One region of the Streptomyces sp. NPDC041968 genome, then DNA from elsewhere that is predicted to be linked to it. Evidence: riboswitches for the same ligand, from Rfam matches in the RefSeq annotation. Region 1 holds a riboswitch; the other holds the start of a gene.
What was found. A riboswitch is a leader RNA that binds a small molecule or an ion and turns the genes downstream of it on or off. The one in region 1 is predicted to bind cobalamin.

Region 1 (5,438 bases):
GGACCGCGGGGACGGCCCCGGAGGAGGTCGCAAGGGGGCCGACGGCCTCGCGGTAGTGGGCGGCCGTGCCCTCGGCGGCGCGGGCCCAGGTGAAGTGCCGCAGCACGCGTTCGCGGCCGGCCGCGCCGAGCCGTACCCGCAGTTCGCGGTCGCCGAGCAGCCGGTTCAACCCGGCGGCCAGAGCGCCCGCGTCGCCCGGCGGCACCGCGAGGCAGGTCTCCCCGTCGGGTCCGGCGACCTCCGGGACGGCCCCGCCGGTGGTGGCCAGCAGCGCTGTGCCCGTCGCCATGGCCTCGGCGGCCGGCAGCGAGAACCCCTCGTACAGCGACGGCACGCACGCGACCTCGGCGGAGCGCACCAGGTCGACCAGTTCGGCGTCCGTGATGCCCTTGACGAACTCGACGGCGCCTTCGAGCCCGTACCGCTCGATGGCCTGCGCGACGGGCCCTTCGGCGGGCCGCTTGCCGACGACGACGAGGTGCGCGCGGGGGTGCTCGGTGCGCGTCTTCGCCAGCGCCTCGACGAGGAAGACCAGGCCCTTGAGCGGCACGTCCGCGCTGGACGTCGTCACTATCCGGCCCGGCACCACGGGCACCGACGGATCGGGCGAGAACAGGTCGGTGTCGGCGCCGATGTGGACGACGTGGACACGGTCGTCCCGGACGCCGAGGTGGTCGATGATCTCCCGGCGGGAGGTGCCGGAGACGGTGAGCACCGAGGGCAGGCGGCGGGCGACGCGCTTCTGCATGCGGGTGAAGGCGTACCAGCGGCGCACGGAGTACCGGCGCTTCCAGCCGTCCGCGGCGTCGAGTTCGAGCTGCCGGTCGACGGTGATGGGGTGGTGGATCGTGGTGACCAGGGGGGCGCCCACGTCACCCAGCAGCCCGTAGCCGAGGGTCTGGTTGTCGTGGACGACGTCGAAGTCGCCGCGGCGGGCGCGCAGATGGCGGCGGGCGCGCAGCGAGAAGGTCAGCGGCTCGGGGAAGCCGCCGGTCCACATCGTGCCGACCTCCAGCGCGTCGACCCAGTCGCGGTACTCGTCGCGCTTCGGGGTGCGGAAGGGGTCGGGCTGGCGGTAGAGGTCGAGGCTGGGCAGCTCGGTGAGGGACAGCCGGTCCCCGAGACCCTCGTCCAGCACGGGGTAGGGCTGGGCGCCGATGACCTCCACCCGGTGGCCGAGGCGGGCCAGTTCGCGGGAGAGGTGACGCACGTAGACGCCCTGGCCGCCGCAGAACGGGTTCCCCTTGTAGGTGAGGAGCGCGATGCGGAGCGGTCGCATGCCGTCGGCGGCGGGCTCGGGACGGGCACCCGTCCGACTGGCCTCAGCGGTCACTCGGGGCCCCCTTCTCACTGCATTGTCCCGCGACACTATGCCGGGACGTTAATCTAGAACAAGTTTCAGACTTGATCGTCAGAGGCTCCGAATCTACCGGCAGGTAGGTGCGCTGTGACGAGTGGATCAGGTGATTCACGCCACGGCCGGGCGCCCCGTGCGGCGCCCGGCGGGCCGGACGAGGGGGAGGAGGTGGCCGAGGTGGAGAACCCGGAAGCGGAAGCCTCCCGTCCGGCGCGTCGGCCCGCCGGCCCGCCGCTCACCGAGCGGCAGCGGGCCCGGCGCCGCCGCATCCTGCACGCGACCGCCCGGCTGGCCTGCCGGGGCGGCTTCGAGGCGGTGCAGATGCGGGAGGTAGCGGAGTCCTCGCAGGTCGCCCTCGGCACGCTCTACCGGTACTTCCCGTCCAAGGTCCATCTGCTGGTCGCGACCATGCACGACCAGCTGGAGCAGTTGCACGGCACCCTGCGCAAGAGCCCGCCGACCGGGGCCACGGCGGCCGACCGGGTGGCGCAGACGCTGATGCGGGCCTTCGCCGCCCTGCAACGCGAACCACGGCTGGCCGAGGCGATGACCCGGGCCCTGACCTTCGCCGACCGCAGCGTCTCCCCGGAGGTCGACCAGGTCTCCCGGCAGACCACGGCGATCATCCTGGACGCGATGGGCGGACCGGAGGCCCCCACCGCCGAGCAGCTCTCCGCGGTCCGCGTCGTCGAGCACACCTGGCACTCCACCCTGATCGCCTGGCTCTCCGGCCGGGCGTCGCTCGCGCAGGTGGGCGCGGACATCGAGACGGTGTGCCGGCTGATCGACCTGGCGGGCCCCGGGGCGGGCGGACGGGCGCCCCGGACCGGCCCTGTCGCCTCCGGGTAAAGTGGCCGCGTCGTCATCACACCCGTACGGGGGGAAGCCGGTGCAATTCCGGCGCTGACCCGCAACCGTGAGCCGTTCGCCGCACCCCGTGAGGGCCCGCGCGGCCGGTGAGCCGGACTGCCCCGGGCGGACGTGACCGGCTCACGTGTCCGGCACCCGCCGGCGCACGGGCACCGTCGAGGCATACGGGGCCGAGCCGCCCGGGGGTGCCCGTGCTGCCCGACTCCGCGCAGGGAAAGGCACCCGCCGATCATGAACGTCCGCCGTCGCAGCAGCGCCGCGGCCCTGGCCGCCATAGCCGTGATCGGCGCCGCCGCCGCGCCCGCGGTCGCCGCCGATCCGTCACCGTCCGCCTCCGCGTCCGCCCCGGCCACGTCCGGGTCCTCCGGGCTGTACGGCACCGCCGACCCCCAGTACGACGGCGTCTGGCGGCAGTCCCTCGCGCTGCTCGCCCAGGACACCGTGGGCGTGGTCCCGTCGCCGGCCGCCGTGGAGTGGCTCACCGGGCAGCAGTGCGCGAGCGGCGCCTTCGCCCCGTACCGGGCCGACCCGGCCAAGGCCTGCGACGCCAAGACCATGGTCGACACCAACAGCACGGCTGCCGCCGTCCAGGCGCTGTGGGCCGTCGGCGGGCACGGCGACGTCGTCGAGTCCGCCCTCGAGTGGCTGAAGTCCGTGCAGAACGAGGACGGCGGCTGGGGCTACACCCCCGGCGGCCCCAGCGACGCCAACTCCACGTCCGTCGTCATCGGCGCGCTGACCGCCACGGAGAGCGACCCCGAGCAGGTCGTCAAGGACGGCAGGTCGCCGTACGACGCCCTGCTGACGTTCGCGCTGCCCTGTGCCGCGGACAAGGGCGCGGGCGCCTTCGCCTTCCAGCCCGACAAGGACGGCAAGCTGCTCGCCAACGCGGACGCGACGGCCGCCGGTGTCCTCGGCGCGCTCGGCAAGGGCCTGGTCACCGAGGCCGGTGCGAAGTCCGCCGCCGCCACCTGCACCGACGCGAAGAAGCCCACCCGCGAGCAGGCCGCCGCGAACGGCGCCGCCCACCTCGCCGCGGCCGTCGCCGAGAAGGGCCACCTCACGTCCGCCCTCGGCGGCTCCGCCGACCAGCCCGACTACGGCAACACCGCCGACGCGGTCGTCGCACTCGCCGCGCAGGGCGGTGCCGACCAGGCGGCGAAGCCGCTGGCGTGGCTGGAGAAGAACAGCGCCAAGTGGGCCGCGCAGAGCGGCCCGGCCGCCTACGCCCAGCTGATCCTCGCCGCCCACGCCACCGGCACCGACCCGCGTGCCTTCGGCGGCACCGACCTGGTGGCGGCGCTGAACGCGACGGGTCCGAGCCCGCAGGGCGGCAAGGTGAGCGACAGCGCCACCGCGAGCGACGAGGACGGTGCGAAGGAGAACGACGAGAAGGACGACTCCGGCTTCGGCGTCTGGTGGTTCGTCGGCGTCTGCCTGGTCTTCGGCATCGGCGTCGGCTTCCTGCTGAGCGGCCGCAACAAGAAGCGGCAGCCGTGAGGCGCCGCGTCGTCCTCCTCTTCCTGGCCGCGTTCCTGCTGATCGGGACCGCGGGCCAGGCGCAGGCCGCCGGTTACCGCTACTGGTCCTTCTGGGACCGCGACGGCGACCGGTGGATCTACGCCACCCAGGGCCCGTCCCTCGTCCGCCCCTCCGACGGCGACGTCCAGGGCTTCCGCTTCTCGGTGAGCGAGAACTCGGACGACGCGGCCCAGCCGCGCGGCACCGCCGGCTTCGCGTCGATCTGCGCGAAGACACCGGCCGAGGACGGCAGCAAGCGCGTCGCCCTCGTCCTCGACTTCGGCACCGCGTCCGACGCCCCGGCCGGCGAGAACCCACCGGCTCCGCGCACGGCCTGCGCCCGGGTCTCCCCCGACGCGACGACGGCCGACGCCCTGGCCGCCGTCGCGGGCCCCCTGCGCTACGACACCAACGCCCTGCTGTGCGCCATCGCGGGGTACCCGAAGGCGGGTTGCGGCGACCAGGTGTCGGGGCAGGGGCAGAAGCAGGAGGGGAAGAAGGAGCAGCCGACGGCGACGGCGGCCGCGGACGGGACGAGTACCCGGGACGACGACGGCCCCTCGGTCGGCCTCTACGCGGGCATCGCCCTGGTGGCGGTCCTCGCCGGAGCGGCGACCTGGCAGGCGAGGCGGCGCCGGAATGCCACCGACTGACCCTGCCCCCGGCACCCCGGCGCACGTCCCGGCCGCGGGCGGTCGCACCGCCGCGACCCGGGCGGAGGCCGGATACGCACCCGCCGGGGAGGCTCCGGCGGCCCGGGCGGGCGGCCCCGCCCCCCGCCACCGCCCCGAGAGCCTGCACCCCGGCGCCTGGTGGCTCTGGGCGCTGGCCCTCGGCACCGCCGCCACCCGCACCACCAACCCCCTCCTCCTCGCCCTCCTCGTCACCGTCTCCGCCTACGTGGTCATCACCCGCCGCCCCCACGCCCCCTGGTCCCGCTCCTACGGCGCCTTCGTCAAGCTCGCCCTGGCCGTCCTGGTCATCCGCCTGCTGTTCACCACCGTCCTGGGCTCCCCCATCCCCGGCACGCACACCCTCTTCACCCTCCCCGAAGTCCCCCTCCCCGACTGGGCGCAGGGCATCCGGCTCGGCGGCCGGGTCACCGCCGAGGGCCTCGCCTTCGCGCTGTACGACGCGATGAAGCTGGCCGCCCTCCTGGTCTGCGTGGGCGCCGCGAACGCCCTCGCCAACCCCTCCCGCCTCCTCAGGTCCCTCCCCGGCGCCCTGTACGAGATGGGCGTGGCCGTCGTCGTGGCCCTCACCTTCGCCCCGAACCTCATCGCCGACGTCCAGCGCCTGCGCGCCGCCCGCCGCCTGCGGGGGCGACCCGACAGGGGTGTGCGCGGCCTGCTCCAGGTCGGACTCCCGGTGCTGGAGGGCGCGCTGGAGCGCTCCGTCGCCCTCGCCGCCGCGATGGACGCCCGCGGCTACGGCCGCACCGCCCAGGTCCCCGCCCCCGTACGCCGGACCACCGCCGCGCTCACCCTGGGCGGCCTGCTCGGCGTCTGCGCGGGGACGTACGGGCTGCTGACCGCCGCGGGCGGCACGTACGGCGTCCCGGTGCTCGTGCTCGGCGTCGCCGCGGCCCTGGCCGGGCTGTGGCTCGGCGGTCGCCGGACCGTTCGCACCCGCTACCGCCCCGACCGCTGGGACGCCCGCGCCTGGCTGGTCACCGCCTCCGGCGTCGCGG
Region 2 (5,438 bases), on a different contig from region 1:
CGGCCCCCACCAGCGCCGCGAGCAGCACGCGCGGCGTACGGATCTGCCAGATGATCTGATACGTCGTCACCTCGTCCGCGCCGACCCGCCCGCCACTGAGAGCCGCCCACAGATGACGGGCCGTCTCCCCCGGGGTGACGACCGCGGGGCCCAGCCCGATGGCGACGACGACGGACACGAGCAGGACGGCGACCAGCGCCGAGCAGCCGAGCAACAGCCCCTTACGGGAGGCGAGTCGACCTCGCGGCCGGCCTCGCACGGCCTCCGCGGGCCGGGGCGCCGGCGCCTCGGCCGGGTCGGCCGGGGTCTCGACCTCACCGACCGAAGGCCCGGAGGCCGAAGGCGGAGGCATGTGCGGGACCTTCACTTTCCCTCGCTAATGAAAATCGTTTTCATATGGTGAACCTAGCACGCCCCCGACCCCGACAGACAGTCCGGACCGACGAGTGGAACGGGACACAGGGCCACGGCATCCCTCACGAGGCAGCGACCGGGAGCACTCTAATGGAAATGATTATCACTGCGATAGTGTGATGTCCGCGCCGCGCTGCCCGCCGCCTGCCGAGGCCGGTACCGCCGGACAACCTCCCAGTACGACAAGGGCGTTGCAGCCGGTCCGCGTTCGATCCACCGCCGCCGACAGGACAGGAGCGCCCCCTCGTGCCCAGCCCCTCCGCCCCTCCCGCCCCCGCCGGGTCCCCGCCCCGTGAGCAGCGCTCCATCCTGCTCGACCTGGCCTTCCTGCGCCTGTGGACGGGCGCCACCGCGTCCGGCCTGGCCACCTGGGCCCTGCCCTTCGTGCTGGGTCTCGCCGTCTTCGACCGGACCCTGACCGCCACCGACCTCGGCCTGCTGCTCGCCGCCCGCACGGTCGGCTTCCTCGCCGCGGTACCCGTGGCCGGGGTCCTGGCCGACCGGCACTCCCGCCGGGGTGTCGTGCTGTGGGCGGGGCTCGCCGCCGGAGCCGCGGCGCCGGTGATCGCCTTCGGCCTGGACCGCTCGGTGCTGCTGATGGCGGCGGCCGCCGCGGTGGCCGGAGCCGGCCAAGGCGCCTGCCGACCCGCCTACCAGGCCCTGACCGCCGAGGTGGTCGACGCCGGTCGCCGGCAACAGGCCAACGCCGCCATGACGTTGGCGGTACGGGTCACCACCCTCGTGGGCCCCTCCTCGGCCGCGCTGCTCGCCGTCTTCCTGGACACCTGGGCCCTGTTGGTGGGCATCGGGCTTCTCTGGCTCGTCGCGGCCTGCGTGCCCGGACGCGGCGCCCGGCCCGGGACCGGGGAGGACACGGCGGAGCCTTCGGCCGGGGCGGGCAGGGCGTCCCTCCTGGGCGAGTTCGCGGAGGGGGTCCGCGAGGCCCGCAGGCACCCGTGGTTCCTCGCCGGTCTGGGCGCCCTGACGGCCGTGATAGCCACCGGCTACTCCGCGACCGGCGTCGCCCTGCCCATGGTCAGCCGGGACGAGTACGGCACCGAGGTCGTTCTCGCGGGTGCGATGACCGCGTACACCGCCGGAGCGCTCGGCGGTGCGCTGCTCATCGCCCGCTGGCGTCCCCGCTCCCCCGGCTGGGCCGCCCTGGCCGGCCTCGCCGCCTACGGACTCGCCCCGCTCAGCCTCGTACTGCCCGTGCACCCGGCCGCCGTGATGGCCGCGTACGCCGTCGCGGGCGTCGGCATCGAGCTGTTCAACGTGCCGTGGTTCACCGCCGCCCAGCGCGAGGTCGCCCCGGACAAACTGGCCCGGGTCTCCTCCCTGGACTTCCTGCTCTCCTATGGACTCGCCCCGGTCGGGCTCGCCCTCATCGCCCCCGCCATCGACGCCTTCGGCGTCACGGCGGTGCTCACGGGCTGCGCGGTCGTCTGCTTCACGGCGCCCGCGGTCGCCGCCCTGGTGCCGAGCGCACGCACCTTCTCCGCCGCCCGAGGGCGCGACGACGCCCGCTGAGCGCCGCTGCGAAGGGGCCACCCCGGACGGGGGGCCCGAAGGTCCGTCGGACCGTACGGGAGAGGGCTGTGATAGCTTCCGGACGCCAGTCGCACTCGTGAACGCGGCCTACGCGTGCACGGGTCAGGGAATCCGGTGGGAATCCGGAACTGACGCGCAGCGGTGAGGGTGACGGGCGGGGCAGCAGCCACTGGACGACGGTCACGGCCGGGTCCGGGAAGGCGTCCCGCCGGGATGACCCCGAGTCCGAAGACCTGCTGGTGACCGATCGTTCGCACGGACCCCGCGCCTGGGTCCCGACGTTGAGGAAACCGACACCGTGCAGCTGTCACGTCCCGCCCGTTGTTCCGTCCTGCTCCTGACGGGGGCCCTGTTGCTCACCGCGTGCGGTTCCGGCTCGGGCTCCGGCTCGTCCGGGAAGCCCGCCGGCGCCCAAAAGCGCTCCGTCACGATCGACAACTGCGGGCAGAAGGTGACGGTCGAGGCCCCGCCCCAGCGGGCGGTGTCCCTGAACCAGGGCACCACCGAGATCCTGCTCTCCCTGGGCCTGGCCGACCGCATGGTGGGGACCGCCACCTGGACCGACCCGGTCCTGGAGGGTCTTGAGCGGGCGAACGAGAAGGTGCCCCGGCTCGCCGACAACCAGCCGTCGTTCGAGCGGGTCCTGGACGCCGAACCGGACTTCGTGGCCTCGTCCTTCACCTCCACCCTGGGCAAGGGCGGGGTGGCGCCCCGCGAGAAGTTCGAGGAGCTCGGCGTTCCCACGTACCTCTCGCCCGCCGACTGCGAGGGCAAGGACAACACCGGCGACGGCGACGGCTCCCGGAGCGAGCCCCTGACCATGGACACCGTCTACCGCGAAGTGCGGGAACTGGCGCGGGTCTTCGGGGTGGAGGAACGGGGTGAGAAGCTCGTCTCCGGGTTGGAGAGCCGGGTGGCGAAGGCCGCCGCCGGGACCGGCGCCGAGAACGCCACCGTCCTGTACTGGTTCGCGAACCAGGAGTCCCCCTACATGGCGGGCTGCTGCGGCGCGCCCGGCATCATCACGAACGCGCTCGGCGCGAAGAACGTCTTCGACGACAGCACGCAGGAGTGGCCCCAGATCAACTGGGAGACGGTGGCCGACCGTGACCCCGACCTGCTTGTCATCGGCGATCTGACCCGCAGGTCGCAGACCGCCGAGTCGGCCGCGAAGAAGATCGCGTTCCTGGAGTCGCATCCGGCGACGAGGAACATGAAGGCGGTGCAGGCGAAGCGGTACGTGCTGCTCAGCGGGCAGGCCATGAACCCCACGATCCGTACGGTCGAGGGCGTCGAGAAGGTGGCCGCGGCCCTGCGCGAGCACGGCCTCGGCCGATGACCACCGCGCTGCGGTCCTCCCGGAAGGTCCGGCCGCACGGCACGGCCGGTGTGCTGCGCGGCCTGGCCGGTGCGGGCGGCGGGCTCGCGGTGCTCGCCGTGTCCGTCGCCGTGGCCATCACCGTCGGGCCGGCGGACATCGGCGTGGGCGACGCCTGGTCGGTGGTCGCCTCCCGCCTGGGCTGGGGGACGACGGAGCTGACTCCGATCCGGGAGGGCATCGTCTGGAACCTGCGGTTGCCCCGTACGGTGCTCGCCGCGGTGTGCGGCGCCGGGCTCGCCGTGTGCGGTGCGGTGATGCAGTCACTGCTGCGCAACCCGCTGGCCGACCCCTTCGTCCTGGGCGTCTCCTCCGGAGCGTCGACCGGCGCCGTCGTCGTGATCGTCCTCGGCGCGGGCGGCGGCGCCCTGACCGTCTCCGGCGGCGCGTTCGTGGGTGCGCTCGGCTCGTTCGCGCTGGTGCTGCTGCTCAGCCACACGCTCGGCGGGACGACGGACCGCGTGGTGCTGTCCGGGGTGGCGGCGATGCAGCTGTTCGCCGCCCTGACGTCGTTCGTGGTGACGACGGCGGCCGACGCGGAGACCACCCGGGGTGTGCTGTTCTGGCTGCTGGGGTCGCTCAGCGGGGCCGACTGGACCGAGGTGGGGCTGTGCCTGGCCGTGCTGGTGCTCGCCCTGGTGGTGTGCCTCGGGTACGCCCGCACCCTGGACGCCTTCGCCTTCGGCCAGGACGCCGCGGCGACCCTGGGCGTCTCGGTCGCCCGGACCCGGCTGGTGCTGCTGTGCGTGACCGCCCTGCTGACCGCCGCGCTGGTCGGTTCGGCCGGCGCGATCGGTTTCGTCGGCCTGGTCCTGCCGCACGGCGCGCGGGCCCTGGTCGGCCCGGGGCACGCCCGGCTGCTGCCCGTCACCGCGCTCGCCGGGGCGGTCTTCCTGGTCTGGGCCGACACCCTGGCCCGTACCGTCCTCGATCCCCAGGAAGTGCCGGTGGGCGTGGTGACCTCGCTGGTCGGCGTTCCGGCGTTCGTCCTGGTCCTCTACCGCACGAAGAGGACGCGTTGACGGCCGGCGCCGGGCGGGGGACCGACGGGCGGACGACCCACGGGCCGACGTCCGCGGGGCAGCCGCCCGCCGAGCCGTCCACCCTCGCCGCCGATCGCGTGAGCCGTGCCCTGGGCGGACGGCTGGTCCTCGACGGCGTCGGCCTCGCCCCGCGACCCGGTTCCGTGACCGGGCTGCTCGGCCCCAACGGCTCCGGCAAGTCGACGCTGCTGCGGCTGCTGTCCGGCGTCCTCGCCCCCACCTGCGGGGTCGTCACCCTCGACGGGCGTCCCCTCGGCGACTGGGGCCGCCGCGCCGTGGCCCGGCGGGTGGCCGTCGTCGAGCAGCATGCCGACACCCTCGTCGAGCTGACCGTCCTCGACGTCGTACGCCTCGGTCGCGTCCCGCACCGCCGCGCCTGGACCCCCGTGACCGCGGCGGACGAGCGGGCCGTACGCACCGCCCTGGAGCGCACCGGCCTCACCGACCGCGCCGACCGGCCCTGGCACACGCTCTCCGGCGGGGAGCGCCAGCGCGTGCAGATCGCCCGTGCCCTGGCCCAGGAACCGCGCGAGCTGCTGCTGGACGAGCCGACCAACCACCTCGACGTCCAGCACCAGCTCGACCTGCTGGCCCTGGTCGCCGAGCTGCCCGTCACCAGCGTGATCGCCCTCCACGACCTGAACCTCGCGGCGATGTACTGCGACCAGGTCGTGGTGCTGCGGCAGGGCCGGGTGGTGGCCGCCGGCACCCCCGGCGAGACCCTGACCGAGTCCCTGATCGCCGACGTCTACGGCGTACGTGCCGCGGTCACCCGTCCCGGCCCCGGCGACCGGCCGCACATCCGCTTCCTGGGCACCGTGGCCGGGAAGTGACAGCGGGCGTGGTCCCGTGGTGCGGTGCCGGTTCCGGGGCCGGTGCCGGACGGTTTCAGAGGCGGGCCCTGGCCGCCGCCAGGGCCGTCTGTACCTCCCGCAGCACCCGGGCCGCGTCGTCGGGGTCGTTCACCACGTCGGTGCGGTTCATGTCGACGACGAGGACCTCACTGGCCGAGTAGTGCTCGTACACCCAGTCGTCGTAGCCGGACCACAACG

Region 2: linked by a shared signal. The riboswitch ahead of ACZ6EG_RS19265 (ABC transporter substrate-binding protein) and the one ahead of ACZ6EG_RS02595 (prenyltransferase/squalene oxidase repeat-containing protein) in region 1 are both predicted to bind cobalamin.

What each region holds. Positions count from the first base shown of each region.
Region 1 covers NZ_JBVJCB010000001.1:560,341-565,778, forward strand. Annotated here, with positions in the region: gene ACZ6EG_RS02585 (glycosyltransferase family 4 protein) at 1-1,333, opposite strand, end outside; gene ACZ6EG_RS02590 (TetR family transcriptional regulator) at 1,526-2,206, shown strand; cobalamin riboswitch at 2,197-2,324, shown strand; gene ACZ6EG_RS02595 (prenyltransferase/squalene oxidase repeat-containing protein) at 2,459-3,727, shown strand; gene ACZ6EG_RS02600 (SCO2322 family protein) at 3,724-4,401, shown strand; gene ACZ6EG_RS02605 (energy-coupling factor transporter transmembrane component T) at 4,388-5,438, shown strand, end outside.
Region 2 covers NZ_JBVJCB010000007.1:278,101-283,538, reverse strand. Annotated here, with positions in the region: gene ACZ6EG_RS19275 (FecCD family ABC transporter permease) at 1-352, opposite strand, end outside; gene ACZ6EG_RS19270 (MFS transporter) at 742-1,944, shown strand; cobalamin riboswitch at 2,014-2,220, shown strand; gene ACZ6EG_RS19265 (ABC transporter substrate-binding protein) at 2,264-3,304, shown strand; gene ACZ6EG_RS19260 (FecCD family ABC transporter permease) at 3,301-4,365, shown strand; gene ACZ6EG_RS19255 (ABC transporter ATP-binding protein) at 4,464-5,219, shown strand; gene ACZ6EG_RS19250 (deoxynucleoside kinase) at 5,275-5,438, opposite strand, start outside.